One region of the Pseudomonas asplenii genome, then DNA from elsewhere that is predicted to be linked to it. Evidence: riboswitches for the same ligand, from Rfam matches in the RefSeq annotation. Region 1 holds a riboswitch; each other region holds the start of a gene.
What was found. A riboswitch is a leader RNA that binds a small molecule or an ion and turns the genes downstream of it on or off. The one in region 1 is predicted to bind cobalamin.
Positions count from the first base shown of each region.

Region 2: linked by a shared signal. The riboswitch ahead of cobO (cob(I)yrinic acid a,c-diamide adenosyltransferase) and the one ahead of cobW (cobalamin biosynthesis protein CobW) in region 1 are both predicted to bind cobalamin.
Region 3: linked by a shared signal. The riboswitch ahead of BLU37_RS21950 (CbtB domain-containing protein) and the one ahead of cobW (cobalamin biosynthesis protein CobW) in region 1 are both predicted to bind cobalamin.

Region 1 is NZ_LT629777.1:4,485,502-4,490,523, reverse strand. It holds gene cobN (cobaltochelatase subunit CobN) at 1-531, opposite strand, end outside; gene cobW (cobalamin biosynthesis protein CobW) at 536-1,603, opposite strand; cobalamin riboswitch at 1,703-1,909, opposite strand; gene BLU37_RS20340 (glycosyltransferase) at 2,001-3,290, shown strand; gene BLU37_RS20335 (glycoside hydrolase) at 3,294-5,022, opposite strand, start outside.
Region 2 is NZ_LT629777.1:3,094,720-3,099,741, reverse strand. It holds gene cbiB (adenosylcobinamide-phosphate synthase CbiB) at 1-686, opposite strand, end outside; gene bluB (5,6-dimethylbenzimidazole synthase) at 683-1,333, opposite strand; gene BLU37_RS14180 (cobyrinate a,c-diamide synthase) at 1,363-2,718, opposite strand; gene cobO (cob(I)yrinic acid a,c-diamide adenosyltransferase) at 2,715-3,326, opposite strand; cobalamin riboswitch at 3,410-3,629, opposite strand; gene BLU37_RS14170 (hypothetical protein) at 3,789-4,367, shown strand; gene BLU37_RS14165 (PQQ-dependent sugar dehydrogenase) at 4,441-5,022, shown strand, end outside.
Region 3 is NZ_LT629777.1:4,966,038-4,971,059, reverse strand. It holds gene BLU37_RS21980 (fatty acid cis/trans isomerase) at 1-203, shown strand, start outside; gene nfuA (Fe-S biogenesis protein NfuA) at 309-893, shown strand; gene BLU37_RS21970 (NUDIX hydrolase) at 1,045-1,464, opposite strand; gene cobM (precorrin-4 C(11)-methyltransferase) at 1,484-2,230, opposite strand; gene BLU37_RS21960 (cobalamin biosynthesis protein) at 2,349-2,774, opposite strand; gene BLU37_RS21955 (CbtA family protein) at 2,771-3,481, opposite strand; gene BLU37_RS21950 (CbtB domain-containing protein) at 3,504-3,689, opposite strand; cobalamin riboswitch at 3,784-4,007, opposite strand; gene BLU37_RS21945 (response regulator) at 4,139-4,495, opposite strand; gene BLU37_RS21940 (response regulator) at 4,744-5,022, shown strand, end outside.

The DNA of each region.
Region 1 (5,022 bases):
CGCCGTACGAGGCAACGCCCGGGGCTCCTGCCAGGGGTAATCGCGCCCCAGCCAGCCGCTGGCCAGGCAGCGAAACAACTGCAGCGCGTTGCCCAGGCCGCCCTGACGCAGGAAGTGCCAGAGCCGCTCGGCCTCGGCTGCCGCCACATTGCCCAGGGCGCTCAGTTCCGGGTCGGGCCGATCATCGCCCGGGACCAGGATCAGCGTCACGCCACGCTCGGCCAGTTGCACCAGGCGTTCGATACCGTAGCGCCAATAGCCGATACCGCCATGCAATGACAGCAGGATCACCTTGGCGTGTTGCAGCACCTGGTCGACATAGAGGTCGACCGAGGCATGATTCTGGACCTGCATCGGGTTTGCCAGACGCAAGCTGGGATAATCGGCCGGCAGTTGTTGCGCGGCTTCGGCGAGCAAGGCCAGGCTGGAATCGCCGCTGCACAGGATCACCAGCTCGGCAGGGGTTTGGCCAAGGTCGGCAATGTTGTCGTCCGACACGAAACCGCCGGGCTGGGTCCTGAGCAGGTGCATGGGGTCAAGCCGTCAGCGCGGCGCGCAGGGTCGATTCGAGCAGCGTGGCGTCGAGTTCCTGGCCGATCAGCACCAGGCGGGTGACGCGCGGCTCGTCAGCGCCCCAGGCGCGGTCGAAGTGCTTGTCGAAACGGCTGCCTACGCCCTGGATCAGCAGGCGCATCGGCTTGTTCGGAATCGCCGCGAAACCCTTGATCCGCAGAATGCCATGCTTGATCACCAGTTGCGTCAGGGCATCGAGCAGCAGACTTTCGTCAGCTTGTGGCAGGTCGATGGAGATCGAGTCGAAGGCATCGTGATCGTGGTCGTCATGATCGTCGCCGTCGTGGTGATGATCATGGTGACTGTGGCGACCGTCGATGTGCTCTTCGGAGCCGGCTCCCAGACCGAGCAGCACGTCCAGCGGCAGGCGACCGCTGCTGGCCTCGACGATTTTCACTGCTGGCGGCAGTTCCTCGGCGACTTCCAGGCGCACCCTGGCCAGGTCTTCGGCGGCGATCAGGTCAGCCTTGTTGAGGATCACCAGGTCGGCGCTCGACAACTGGTCGGCGAACAGTTCGTGCAGCGGCGACTCGTGATCCAGGTTCGGATCGAGTTTGCGCTGGGCGTCCACCTGGTCGGGGAACGCGGCGAAGGTGCCGGCGGCCACGGCCGGACTGTCGACCACGGTAATCACCGCATCGACCGTGCAGGCGCTGCGGATTTCCGGCCACTGGAAAGCCTGGACCAGCGGCTTGGGCAGCGCCAGGCCGGAGGTTTCGATGAGGATATGGTCAAGATCGCCACGCCGAGCCACCAACTCGCGCATCACCGGGAAGAACTCTTCCTGCACGGTGCAGCACAGGCAACCGTTGGCCAGCTCGAACACACGGCCAACCGCCTCTTCTTCGGTACAACCGATGGAGCATTGCTTGAGGATTTCGCCGTCGATGCCGAGTTCGCCGAACTCGTTGACGATCACGGCGATGCGACGGCCCTGGGCATTGTCCAGCATATGGCGCAGCAAGGTGGTCTTGCCCGAACCGAGGAAGCCGGTGACGATGGTGACGGGAAGCTTGGCCAGTGTTTTCATCGGGATGCCCCTTGGCAAAATAGCGGGCATACGGGACGAGAACCGCCGCCCGGAACAGGCGCGGATAGGTTCGCCACCGGATCACCCCGCCCGGTTTAAGTGAAATTCTGTGACGAGGCAGGTCTCCTGGCTCGCGGTTGGGTGTCGGCAGTCGCTCGATCACCGGGTCTTGCGCCTTCCCACCCCGAGGGGCAGTGGCCAGGCAAGACACTCGTACCGCTTACAGTTGCGGGGGCAGCCGCGGCTTGCCGCGTTCCCATCTTAGCTTCGGCCGGACGCCGAAGAACCTCGAAGCTGCAAGGCTACGCAGTGCGCGGGAACAGGTCAATCTCGACGGCCGCTGTGGTTTAATTGCGCCCCTTTCTCCCGCCCTGCCCGTTTCAAGGAATCGCTGCCCATGAGTGCCACCGACACCACCACCGTCCTGGTCATCGGTTATGTCTGGCCCGAGCCCCGTTCCTCGGCTGCGGGTGGGCACATGATGCAGATTCTCGAGAGTTTCCTCGCGGCGGGCTGGCACATCACCTTCGCCAGCCCGGCCAGTGTCGGCGAACACAAGGCCGACCTGCGCAGCCTGGGCATCGACGAACAGGCCATCGAACTCAACAACAGCAGTTTCGACACGTTCATCAGCGCCCTGCGCCCGGACGTGGTGCTGTTCGACCGGTTCATGATGGAGGAGCAGTTCGGCTGGCGGGTCGAAAAGCACTGCCCCGACGCCCTGCGCGTGCTGGAAACCGCAGACCTGCAAAGCCTGCGCGATGCCCGCCAGCAGCAGCTCAAGGAACGCCTGAAGGCCGATCAGGACCCGAATGACTTCAGCGCGCTGTTCGCCCCGGACCTGCCGGAAGTCTTCGAGTTGATGAGCTATACCGACCAGGCCCAACGGGAAATCGCGGCGATCTACCGTTCGGACCTGAGCCTGATGATTTCCGATGTCGAGATCCGCTTGCTGACCGAGCAGTTCCGACTACCGCCAGCGCTGCTGCACTGGTGCCCGCTGATGCTCGAGCCACCTGCTGCGTTCCGCCCCTTCGAGGAGCGCGCGCACTTCCTGAGCATCGGCAATTTCCGTCACGCGCCGAACTGGGATGCGGTGCTCTGGATGAAAACCACCCTCTGGCCGTTGATCCGCCAGCAGCTGCCAAGCGCACAATTGCATGTCTATGGCGCCTATACACCGCCCAAGGCCACCGCACTGCATAACCCGGCCCAGGGTTTTCACGTGCTGAACTGGGCCGAAGACGCCCTGGAGGTGATGAGCGCGGCACGCATCTGTCTGGCACCGCTACGCTTTGGTGCGGGGATCAAGGGCAAGCTCGCCGATGCGATGCTCTGCGGAACGCCAAGTATCACCACGCCGATCGGCGCCGAAGCCATGCACGGTGATCTCCCCTGGCCCGGTGCTATCGAAACCACTGCCCAGGACCTGGCCCGCGCCGCTGTCCGGTTGTACCAGGACCCACAGGCCTGGCAACAGGCCCAGGCCGACGGCCAGACGCTGCTGGCCGATCGCTACGAGCGACGCCAGCACGGCCCGGCGCTGATCGAGCGCATCCAGCAATGCCAGCAGCAGTTGGCCCGGCATCGGCGCGACAATTTCACCGGGGCGATGCTGCGTCACCATCACCACAAGAGCACCCAGTACATGGCCCAGTGGATCGAGGCGAAGAACCGCAACGCCTGAGACTCAGCTCGGCGGCGCAAAAAGCCTGGCGACCTCGATCAGTTGCAGGACCTGGCCCGGCGCCAGGACCAGAGCCGATCGCGGCGGCAATAACCGGCCTTCCGGCGAGCGCGCGGTTTTCCGGGAGAAGTTCACGGTGATCAACGTGCCGTCGCTGAACGCGGTGCGCTGCACCTGACGATCGTCCGAGAGCACCTGGAAATCACTCAGGCGTTCGGTGAACAACCGCTCGTGCAACGGCCGGAACACCTTGTCATAGGCACGGATGAACGGCAGGTCGCGCGCCAGCACCTGCGCATTGAGGTGATACAACGGCGGCACCATGTACAGCAACTGCAACAGGGCGGTGGTTTCCTTCTCGCTGGAGAACTTCAGCGAGCCATATTCCCAATGGTGCGTGCTGACCAGGCTGTCGTGGAACACCAGTTGATACAGCGGCAGGCGAAACTGCGCCGAGGTGACGATGCGGGCCAGCGACGGTTTGAGTGGCACCGGCTTGAAGTACAGATCCGGGGTTTCCGGCGGCCAGTAACCGCCCCGGTAAAAAGGCGATTGCTTGTTCTTGCCGACATCCGGGTCCATCCAGGCAAAAGGCTGGGTGGCGATACCATGGCTGTAGGCGATGCCAGGCACATAGAAGGCTATCCCGCCCTCGCTGCCCGTCACCAGGTCCAGTTCATCGCTGGGGAAGCGCAACCGGCGCCAACGCGCCTCGGCATCCTCGCGCTCGCTGGTCTCCTGCCCTGGCGTGTAGTCCTTGAGTTCGGGGCCGGCGGCATCGACATCGAGGAAATAACTGTTCAAGCGTGCCGCGCGCGCAACCGCACTGATGCGTTTTTGTGCATAAGGTTCGACGGCGCGGGAATTGACATAGACGCCTCGGCCATTGAAACCGCGAATCTTTTCACCCCGACTGTCGCGATACCCCGCCGCCGCCAGCTCGTCGCCCATCTGCGCCGTGGCCCAGGTCGCCCGCAGGTTGGAGGGGTGCGCGCTGCCATAGCTGTCATACACCGCCACCAGATAACCCGAGGCCTTGGCCGCCGCCACTGCCTCCGGGTGCCAGAGCGCATCGCGCCAATCGTCCGCACCCAGCCAGGCTTTGCTCAGGCCGGCCTTGCGCAACGCCTCCACGGTATCGAGCGACAGACCGCCACCCCAACGACGCGGTTCGGCCAGCCAGGGGCCGAACGCCTCGACCAGGCGTACGCGGATCATCTGCCCCCAGGCCACATTGGCCGCCGGATCATGGTTGCCGGGCAACGGCTCGACCGGTTTCAGCGGTAGCACCGCCTGCAGCGCGGCGTTGAGGGCGCGGGTCAATTCGAGCCGGCGGAAGGCCGAGACACCAGCCTGCCAGTTCGCGACCTCCTGCAACGCCGATTCGAAGCTCTCCCGTGCCGACGGATCGAATCCGGCCCACAGCTTCGACGCCAGATGCCGTTCGTCCTGTCGGCGCGCGGCGAAAAACCTCAGGAACGCCGGCCAGTCGGTGATATCCGCGGCCTTCAGCGGCCCGGCATCCCACAGGTAGATATGCGGCGCACCGCCAAGCCTCGCGATCTGCGGCTGGCGGGTGATCTTCTGCTTCAGCGAGAGTAATCGGTCATGGGTTTGCAGCCACTGGCGATAGAACCGCGCCCCGTACAACGGGTCTGCGGGTCCGACCTTGATGGTGACCGTGAACGGCGCGCCCTTGGCCAGCCGATTGAACTCATGGCTGATCCGCGGC
Region 2 (5,022 bases), 1.4 Mb from region 1:
CAGGTGGGTCCCTGGGTAAACCAGCACCTCAGCGCCAGCCGAGTGTTGCCCAGCAGAGCGTAGGTCAAGGCCACCAGTCGGGCAGGAACATAGTTGAGCAGATCGTCGATCTTAGCCGCTGCCCAGCCGAAACGTTCGAACCGTTCGTTACGATAGCCCCACATCGCGTCAAGAGTATTACTCAGCCGGTACAGCACCACCCCGGGTACCCCGGCAACGGCAAACCAGAACAGCGCGGCGAAAATCGCATCGCTGCCATTCTCCAGCACCGACTCGGTCGCGGCTCGGGCCACTGCGGACTCATCCAGCTCCGAGGTCTGGCGGCTGACCAGGTAACCCACGCGCTGGCGCGCCAGCTCCAGATCGCCACTGCGCAGCGCCTGGGCCACCGGCACCACGTGCTCGCCCAGGCTGCGCATGCCCAGGGCCGCATAGAGAAACAGGATCTCGATGAGCCAGCCAATATAGGGCGCCCACGACAGGGCCGTGGCCAGCAGCGTCAGCGGCACCACCGCCAGCACCCAGGCCGTCACGCCATGGCTGCGCCAGCCTCGGCCGCCCGCGTTGAAGCGTTGCTCGATGCGATCGGCCAGACGACCGAACGCCACCAGCGGATGCCAGCGTTTGGGTTCGCCCAGCAGCGCATCCAGCGCAACGCCGGCGACACTCAACAACGCCACACTCATTGACTCACTCCCCAGAAATTTTCGTACAACAACTCACTCAACGGTCGCGGTTGCGCCCAGCCCTCCAGCACCAGCATCGGCGCCGGGTAGAATGCCTTGACCGGCCCCAGGCACAGCACCGCCACGGGCTTGGCTCCCGCTGGCAGCTCCAGCAGTTCGGCCAACGCATGCGGTTCGAACAACGATACCCAGCCCATGCCCAGGCCCTCGGCTCGCGAGGCCAGCCAGAGGTTCTGGATCGCGCAGGATAACGACGCCATGTCCATCTCCGGCAACGTCCGACGACCGAAGATGTGCCGTTCGCGCCCGTCCATCAGCGCCGCCACCAGCACCTCGGCACAATCGTTGATGCCCTCGACCTTCAACTTCATGAACTCATCGGAGCGCTCGCCCAAGGCCTCGGCGGTACGCACCCGCTCCTCTTCCACCAACTGCTGGATCTGCCCGCGCAGCGCACGATCGCTGATCCGGATGAACCGCCAGGGTTGCATCAGACCCACGCTGGGCGCCTGATGCGCCGCCTCCAGCAGCCGTGCCAACAACGCTGGCGCCACCGTACCTCCGGCAAAGTGACGCATATCGCGACGCTCCGCGATGGCTCGGTAGATTGCCTCGCGTTCCTCCAGGGAAAAAACCTTGTCTGTCATGGCCTCTTCGCAGCGTTCCGGCATCCCGGTCAGCCTGCGTCCACATCAAAAGCGCCGGCCTTGGCAGGATCAGAAGGGCAATCCCCGGATTGCGGCGCCAGCAACGCGGCAACCGCCCGAGGATTGGACGGAAAATAAAAGTGCACATACGAAGCGGTCGTGCGCTCCGCGCGGTAGACCGCCTCCGCGCCACGCCCACCATTGGGGCTCATTCCCCGGGCAATCGGCGTCAGTTCGGTGGTGGTCAACGAATGGTGGTAGGTATGCCCGCGCAACACACCTTCCGGCAGATCCACGGCTTGCAAGGCCAGGGCAGCCAGGCGTTTCTGCATCACCGCCTCGCCCGCCAGCAAGCCGAGCAATTCGGCACGTTGGCCGTCGACATCGGTCAACGCATCGAGCAGATAGAGCATGCCGCCGCACTCGGCGAGCAGCGGCTTGCCTGCGGCGTGGTGCGCACGGATCGCCGCCAGCATCGGCTGGTTCTGCGCCAGCGTCAGGTGGTGCAGTTCCGGATAGCCGCCCGGCAGATAAAGGCTATCGGCCTGCGGCAGCTCGCGGTCATGAATCGGCGAAAAGAAGCACAGTTCGGCACCCAGCGCACGCAGCAGATCCAGGTTGGCACCATAGATGAAGGCAAAGGCCTCGTCATGGGCCACCGCGATACGCACACCGGCCAGCAGTGGCTCGAGAGTGACGGCTTGCGGCGCGGCAAATTCGACCGGCGGCGGCAATGCGACTTCACAACTGGAACCCAGGGCTTGGGCGGCATCATCGAGACGCCGGTCCAGGTCGTTCAGCTCGCTGGCCTGGACCAGCCCGAGGTGACGGCTCGGCAGCTCGATCCCGGTCTCGCGGGAAAGCGCGCCGTACCAGCGCAGGCCTTCGGTCAGGCTGCCTTCGAGCAGTTGGGCATGACGCTGGGTGCCGACCCGGTTGGCCAGTACACCGGCAAACGGCAGGTCCGGCTGGTAGCGCGCCAGGCCCAGGGCCAATGCACCGAATGTCTGGGCCATGGCCGTACCATCGATCACCGCCAGCACCGGTACGCCAAAGTGCCGTGCCAGATCAGCGCTCGATGGCGTACCGTCGAAGAGCCCCATGACGCCCTCGATCAGGATCAGATCGGCCTCGCCAGCGGCTTCCCAGAGCAGCCGGCGGCTCTCCTCGGCCCCCACCATCCACAGGTCGAGCTGGTACACCGGCGCACCACTGGCACGCTCGTGAATCATCGGGTCGAGAAAGTCCGGGCCACACTTGAACACCCGGACCTTGCGCCCCTGGCTACGGTGCAACCGCGCCAGGGCCGCCGTCACCGTGGTCTTGCCCTGGCCGGAAGCCGGCGCGGCGATCAGCACCGCCGGGCAATGACGCGCTTGACTCATAGTTCGATGCCTTTCTGCGCCTTGATCCCGGCCTGGAATGCATGCTTGAGCAGGCCCATTTCGGTGACGGTATCAGCCAGCTCGATCAGTTCCGGCCTGGCCCCACGCCCGGTGACCAGCACGTGCTGCATCGGTGGCCGGGCCTGCAGATCGCCGAGGACCTGGTCCAGGTCCAGATAGCCGTGCTTGAGGGCGATGTTCAACTCGTCGAGCACCACCAGACCGATCTGCGGATTGGCGAGCATTTCCCGCGAGACCGCCCAGGCAGCTTCGGCGGCGGCGATGTCACGCTGGCGGTCCTGGGTTTCCCAGGTAAAGCCCTCGCCCATCACATGAAAACGCACCTGCTCGGGGAAGCGGCGGAAAAACAGCTCTTCCCCCGTACTGTTACGCCCCTTGATGAACTGCACCACGCCACACTGCATGCCATGGCCCATGGCTCGGGCGAGCATGCCAAACGCCGAACTGCTCTTGCCCTTGCCGTTGCCGGTCAGTACCAGCAGCAGACCACATTCGTTCGGGGCGTTGGCGATACGCTCGTCGATCACCGCCTTCTTGCGCTGCATACGCGCCAAGTGGCGCTCGTCTCGATCGGGGGATTCGTTCATGGCAGCTCTCCGTTGGGGCTGAATAAGGCAAACGGCGGGCAGACACAGGCACGGCCGAAGCCGTCCAGCATCGCCCGCCGTGACGCTGTGGGATGGATCAGGCCGGTCTCCGGGCTCATGAGTGGCGCGAACGCGGGACCACGCGCCTTCCCATGCCGTCGGCACAGTGGCGAAAAGCGCAGTCTTGACTCATTTACCGTTGCGGGGGCAGCGCCGGGATCGCACCTGTCTGAGGGCTCACCGGCTTCCCTGTTTCACTCTGTCGACGGATCGCCACAGAGCACCTGAAACAATCGGCGAAGGTTAGAGGGTTGGGGGTGGAGCGTCAAATAAAGCCGAGGAGTGCGCCGTTGATCAAAAGACGACGCGGATCAATAAACCGGCGCCAGAATTTGTGTCACACTGAAAAAAAGTGATATCAAATAGCCATAACCCGATCAATAACAACAAGGGGTGAGCAGCATGCAAGGCTTGACGATCAGCAACCCGAAACTGGAATTCCTGCGCCCCGCCCTGGAACGTTGGTCAGACTGCATTGACCGCTATAACCAGATACTTGGCGACGGCCAGGCGCCTTACTGGTTCAACGAGCGCGCCAGCCTGGGCTTGCTGTCAGCCGCAGCCTGGGCGGCCGAGATGGTGACCCTGGAGCATTTCCAGACCCGCAAGCAGGCCGAAGAGGATGATCGCAACGGACGCTGCGACCTGCATATCGCCACGCCGGACGCCTCGGCGTATATCCGGGCCAGCCAGCGCTGGCCGCGGTTCAACAACCTGAACCTGATGCCGGCCCTGCTCGATGTGGCCAGTGATGCGAAAAAGGTCAGCTATCCCCATCACCTGAAGCTCGGCTGCCTGTTCGTCTCGCCCTTCAAACCCCAGCAGAGCCCGAGCCCGGAAGACATGCAGGATATGGTCGACGACCTGCAAAAGGCCAACAGCTGCGCCGTGGCCTGGTACTTTCCCTATCCCTACCGCAAGCTGCACAACGAGGCCGGTCACTACCATCCCGGCATCGCCATGCTGTTCAAGGAGGCCTGAGCAAAACGATTGAACCTGCGCCGACTACGCTTCTCTACTTCTAGACCAGCGTAAGCATCGACGGAGATTCAGCATGTTCCAGCAGAAACACGCCCTGATCATTCTGCTCGCCAGTGGATTGGCTGCTTGCGGCGAAAGCTCCACCCTGTCGGTGTCCGATGGCACCGGCCCTTCGCCCAAGCTCCCGGAACCGAACAAGACCCTCCTTCCCACGGTCAACATCGCCCCCGCCGTCGGCTGGCCACAGGGCAGCAAACCTGTAGCCGCGAACGGCACTCAGGTCAGTGCATTTGCCGAAGGCCTGGATCATCCACGCTGGCTGTATGTACTGCCCAACGGTGATGTCCTGGTGGCCGAAACCAACTCGCCCGCCAAGCCCGATGACAGCCGGGGTATCAAGGGCTGGATTGCCGGCAAGGTCATGGACAAGGCAGGGGCCGGGGTACCCAGCGCGAATCGCATCACCCTGCTGCGCGACGGCGATCACGACGGGGTCGCGGAAACACGCACAACCTTTATCGAAGGGCTCAACTCGCCGTTCGGCATGACGCTGGTGGGCAATGACCTGTATGTCGCCGACACCGACGCCCTCCTGCGCTTCCACTACCAGCCGGATGAAACCGCGATCAGGGAACAACCGGTGAAGGTGATCGAC
Region 3 (5,022 bases), 480 kb from region 1:
CGGCCGAGCAGGTGCCGGCGTTCGTCGATGCCATGGAGCAGGTCAAGGACAACGCCGGGTTCGAGCAGATCGTCCAGCGCTGGGGGATTCGCCGCAGTCATCCGCAGTTCTGGTTCTATTTCCACGACCTGACGACCTACCTCAACGAGACCGACCCGGTGAATGCTGGCGTTCTGGACATGAACCGCTACGAGAACCTGTAGGCAGGTTTCGGCGTATGGCTTGGAGTGCTATTCCGACAAAAATACTAGGACTTTGTCCGGCGGCTCGATTTGGCGTAGACTGACAGCAATCTGTGAGGAGATTCCATGAGCGCCATAACCATTACCGATGCCGCCCACGATTATCTGGCGGACCTGCTGTCGAAGCAGAATACTCCAGGGATCGGCATCCGCATCTTCATTACCCAGCCGGGCACCCAGTACGCCGAGACCTGCATCGCCTACTGCAAGCCAGGCGAGGAAAAACCCGAAGACACCGCGCTGGGGCTGAAGAGCTTCACAGCGTGGATCGATTCGTTCAGCGAGGCGTTTCTCGATGACGCGGTGGTCGACTACGCCACCGACCGCATGGGCGGCCAGTTGACCATCAAGGCACCGAACGCCAAGGTACCGATGGTCAACGCCGACAGCCCGATCAACGAACGCATCAACTACTACCTGCAAACCGAGATCAACCCGGGGCTGGCCAGCCACGGCGGCCAGGTCAGCCTGATCGATGTGGTCGAAGACGGCATTGCCGTGCTGCAGTTCGGCGGTGGTTGCCAGGGCTGCGGCCAGGCCGACGTGACCTTGAAGGAAGGCATCGAGCGCACCTTGCTCGAACGTATTCCCGAACTCAAGGGTGTGCGCGACGTGACCGACCATACGCAGAAAGAAAACGCCTACTACTGAGTCCGGTAGCAGGGCGTTCGCTGCCTTGAGTCGCAAAAAACGGTGCCCGTGAGCACCGTTTTTTTATGGGGTGGAGAATTGTGCTGATCGTACCGGCCTCTTCGCGGGCTTGTCGGGACGCCGCACCGCCGCGCAGGGGCCCTCAGACCTGTCACCGATCTCGCAGATAATCGCACAACCGCTCCTGCAGATACGGCACCCCCAGCGGATGCGCCAGGTACTCGGCAATCGGCATCATCTGCCAGTACTGGCCCTCATCGCCAAAGCGGATCGTCGCGATTTCCGCCTCACTCAGTTGCCCCACCAGAAACCATGACTGACTGCCCGGCTGGGTCACGCTGGGATAACGCCGGGCCCATTCGATGCGTTCGGCGTCGATCTGCAGGGAAAATTCCTCGTCCAGCTCCCTCAGCGCACATTCGCTCGGACTTTCCTCGCCCTCCCGTCCGCCGCCGGCAAAATCCCAGTGGCCGGGGTAGGGGATGCTGTCCTTCTGGTCGCGCAGGTAGGTCAGCAACTGGTCGCCGCAGATCAACGCCAGCTTGGCCCCGGAAAATGCCTGTTCGGACATCGGTCGTTCCTCCTTGTGCTCAGGGGCGATACAGGTGGGCATGGCCTGCACGATACAGCGACGATTCGCTGAAGTGATCGCTGGCCAGCACCCGTCCCACCAGTATCAGCGCAGTGCGCCGGAACCCCTTTGCCTCGACCTTGGCCTGGATATCGGCCAGCGTGCCCCGCACCCAGTCCTGGTCGGGCCAGGTGGCGCGGTGAATAACGGCGATAGGGCAGTCGGCGCCATAGTGGGGCAGCAGCTCATCGACGATCTTCGCCAGGTGATTGACCCCCAGGTGAATCGCCAGGGTCGCCTGGTGCCGGGCCAGGTCGCCCAGGGCCTCGCCAGCGGGCATTGCGGTCTTGTCGGCATAACGGGTCAGGATCACGCTCTGGGAGATGTCCGGCAGCGTCAGTTCAACACCGAGCAGGGCGGCGCAGGCCGCAGTGGCGGTGACGCCGGGAACGATCTCATGGGCGATGCCCAATTCGCGCAGATGGCGGATCTGCTCGCCAATCGCGCCGTACAGGGAGGGATCCCCGGAGTGTACCCGGGCGACATCCTGCCCGCGGGCATCGGCCGCCTTGATCAGGTCGATGATCTGTTCCAGGTGCAGTTCGGCGCTGTTGATCACCAGTTCGGCGCAGTGGCCTTCCAGTACCGCCGTGGGTACCAGCGAGCCGGCGTAGATGATGACCGGGCAACTGCGGATCAGGCGCTGGCCCTTGACGGTAATGAGTTCCGGATCGCCGGGGCCGGCACCGATGAAATAGACGGTCATAAGCTTCTCTGAACGGAATGTGCGCGGTCGTACTTGCCGGCTACTCGGTGCTCGCCGGGAGGGGTTGGGGCGCCGAGTTCGGGTCTGACATGAAAAATGCTCATGCAGGAGAGGGGAATTATCGAGGGTTTTGCCCGGTCCAGGCCAGTGCAAAGATTGCCTGCGGATGTTTCTGCCGGGTAATCAGCAGGCTTGCCGGTGCCTGGCCCAACTGTTCGGCCAGGGCCAGTGCGGCACTTTCGGCGACACCGTGGCAGCCGGTATGGGCGAACGCCTGGCTGGAGCGGTGGGTCAGGCGCGGCTCATAAGGTTGCAAGGCCGCGGCACTGAAGAACACCAGCGGCAGTTCCAGGCGCCGGGCCAGTTCGAGCAGCCCCGGCTCAGCGTTTTTCCCGTCGATGCTGGCCAAGCCCGCGAGGCTCGCCAGATCGATTTGGTGAGCCAGCAGGGCGTTTTCCAGCAACTGCAACAGGACGGACGCCTCGCAGCCCTGCCGGCAGCCGAAACCCGCCGCGAGGGTTGGCTTCGCCTGGAGCGTTGTCATGCCGGGTATTGGGCGTCGTTCTTGCGGCGGAACAGCCAGGCGCTGATCAGGCCCAGGGCCAGCCAGAACACCGCGTTGGTCAGTTGCGAGGCGATCTTGAATTGCGCTTCCAGTGCTTGCGGCGCCAGGCTGGAGTGCACCTCGGGTTGCGGTGCACCGATCACATGGGGCACCACGACAATCGCCACGCCCAGCAACTTCAGCGCCCAGTGCCGACCGAAGACGAGCAGGGCAATGGCCACTGCAGTGGACGCCGCAGTACTGGCCCACCAGATCTGCCGTTGCAGCAGGTCCGCTGCTGCGGTGCCGGGCAGTTCCGGTGGCAGGCCCAGAGTTGGCGCCAGGCAGAACGTCGCGTAACCGGCCAGTCCCCATAGCAGTCCTTGGGCGGTGCGATTGGGCGCGCGCAAGGTATAGAGGCCGGCGAGCATCAGGGCGAAACCGACCGCGACCACCAGATTGCCTCCGGTGGTGGACAGCACGCGCTGCCAGCCATCTTTCGGCTCCCATGCCTCTTCAGCGTGGCCTTCATGACTGTGGCCGGCCATGGCGGCGCCGGTGTGTTCATGGGCTTCGCTGGCCGGTGCCTTCTCGTAGGTCTCTGCCTGGAGAATCAGCGGTGCGACCCAGAAGCTTTGCAGCAGGGTCAGCAGCAGCGCGGCCAGCAGTCCGCTGAAGCCCGCGGTTTGAGCAATACGCTTGATCATCGGAATGTTCTCGGCTCGCGACTCAGTGGCACGGGAAGGCTGCGCTGTGGCGCGTGTCGTGGGCCGCGTTGTGAACGGCGTCGATGTGCGAGAAGCCGGCGAAATACACCAGCAACACGCCCAATACGCTGGCGCCGATGGCGGCAACGAGACGTTGGCTCAGGGTCGATGTGGTGGTGCCGGAATGGCTGGCGACGGTAATGGACATGGCGCTCCCTCTGAAATGTCAGCAGGCGGCCAAGCGCAAGAAAACCTCGCGGGTCGGGCCCGGAGGTTTCAACAGCGCCTGCCCACCGCAGGTTTGTTATTCGATTTTCCGGGCCGGTCTCCGGGCTCGCGAGGGGTTCAGCATGGCTCGAACCTTCTGGCGTCGCCTTCCCATGCCGTGATGGCACAGTGGATCTGACGCTTCTCTCGCTTACCGTTGCGGGGGCAGCACCGGACTGGTCAGGCATGATGAAGTATCAGCCGACGCACCGGTTTCCCGTTTCACCCTGTGAAGGGCACCCAGAACAGGCGGGTAGGAAAGCATGCTCGCGTCCGTGCGTCAACTGAGCCCAAGACGCGCCGACATGTACACAGGACAGCGTTTGATGTCAGGTGAAAAGCTCAACTTAAAGTGATTTCTAGAATAAAAAATTCAATAAAAACAGTTAATTAAATGATACTTTTGATCTTATATCTCAATTTATCGATAGAAAATGGCTTGCCGATCACCTGCATTCCCTCGGGTACCTCGATGCTTTCGGCGTAGCCGCTGGCAAACAGAATCGACAGGTCTGGGCGCATCTGCCGTGCCGTTTTCGCCAAGTCACGGCCATCCATGCCGGGCAGGCCGACATCGGTCATCAACAGATCGATGGACGTGGTGGGGTCATTGAGAATCTCCAGCGCTGTATCGCTGTCACCGGCTTCCAGCACCGTGAACTCCAGTTCCTCCAGCACATCGACAATCAACATGCGGACAATGGCGTCGTCTTCGACAACGAGGATGGTGGAGCGGGCTGCAGACATAATGGTTTTCCCAAAAAATGAAGGCGGGACAGGATTGCCTGTCTCTTGTATTGGTCAGCGGCGAAGCGCTACTCGTTCTCTTTCTTATACAAAAAACATTAGCTGTATAAGTGTGGCAGCATAGCGGGTCTGGTTGATGCTGGGCAGTGCACTGCCGGAAAATGCCTTCTACGCTGTGAGAAAGATGAATCTTTTTTTCAGAATTACGGCAAACTCCTTAATTTTCAAGACTTCCTCCGGGGCCCGAAATGAATTCACCGTCTTCGGTTGATGAGCACAGCTTCCGCAAACTCCTGAGTCGCAACGTCAGCCTGCCGCTGGGGGTGGGTGTGCTCAGTGCGGTGTTTTTCGTCTCTCTGATCACTTACCTGCTCTCAGTGATCCAGTGGGTGCAGCACACGGATAGGGTGATCAATAACGTCAACGAAGCGATGAAGCTGTCCGTCGACCTGGAAACCGGCATGCGCGGTTTCCTGATCACCGGCGATGAGCACTTTCTCGATCCCTATGAAGTTGCCAAACCGAAG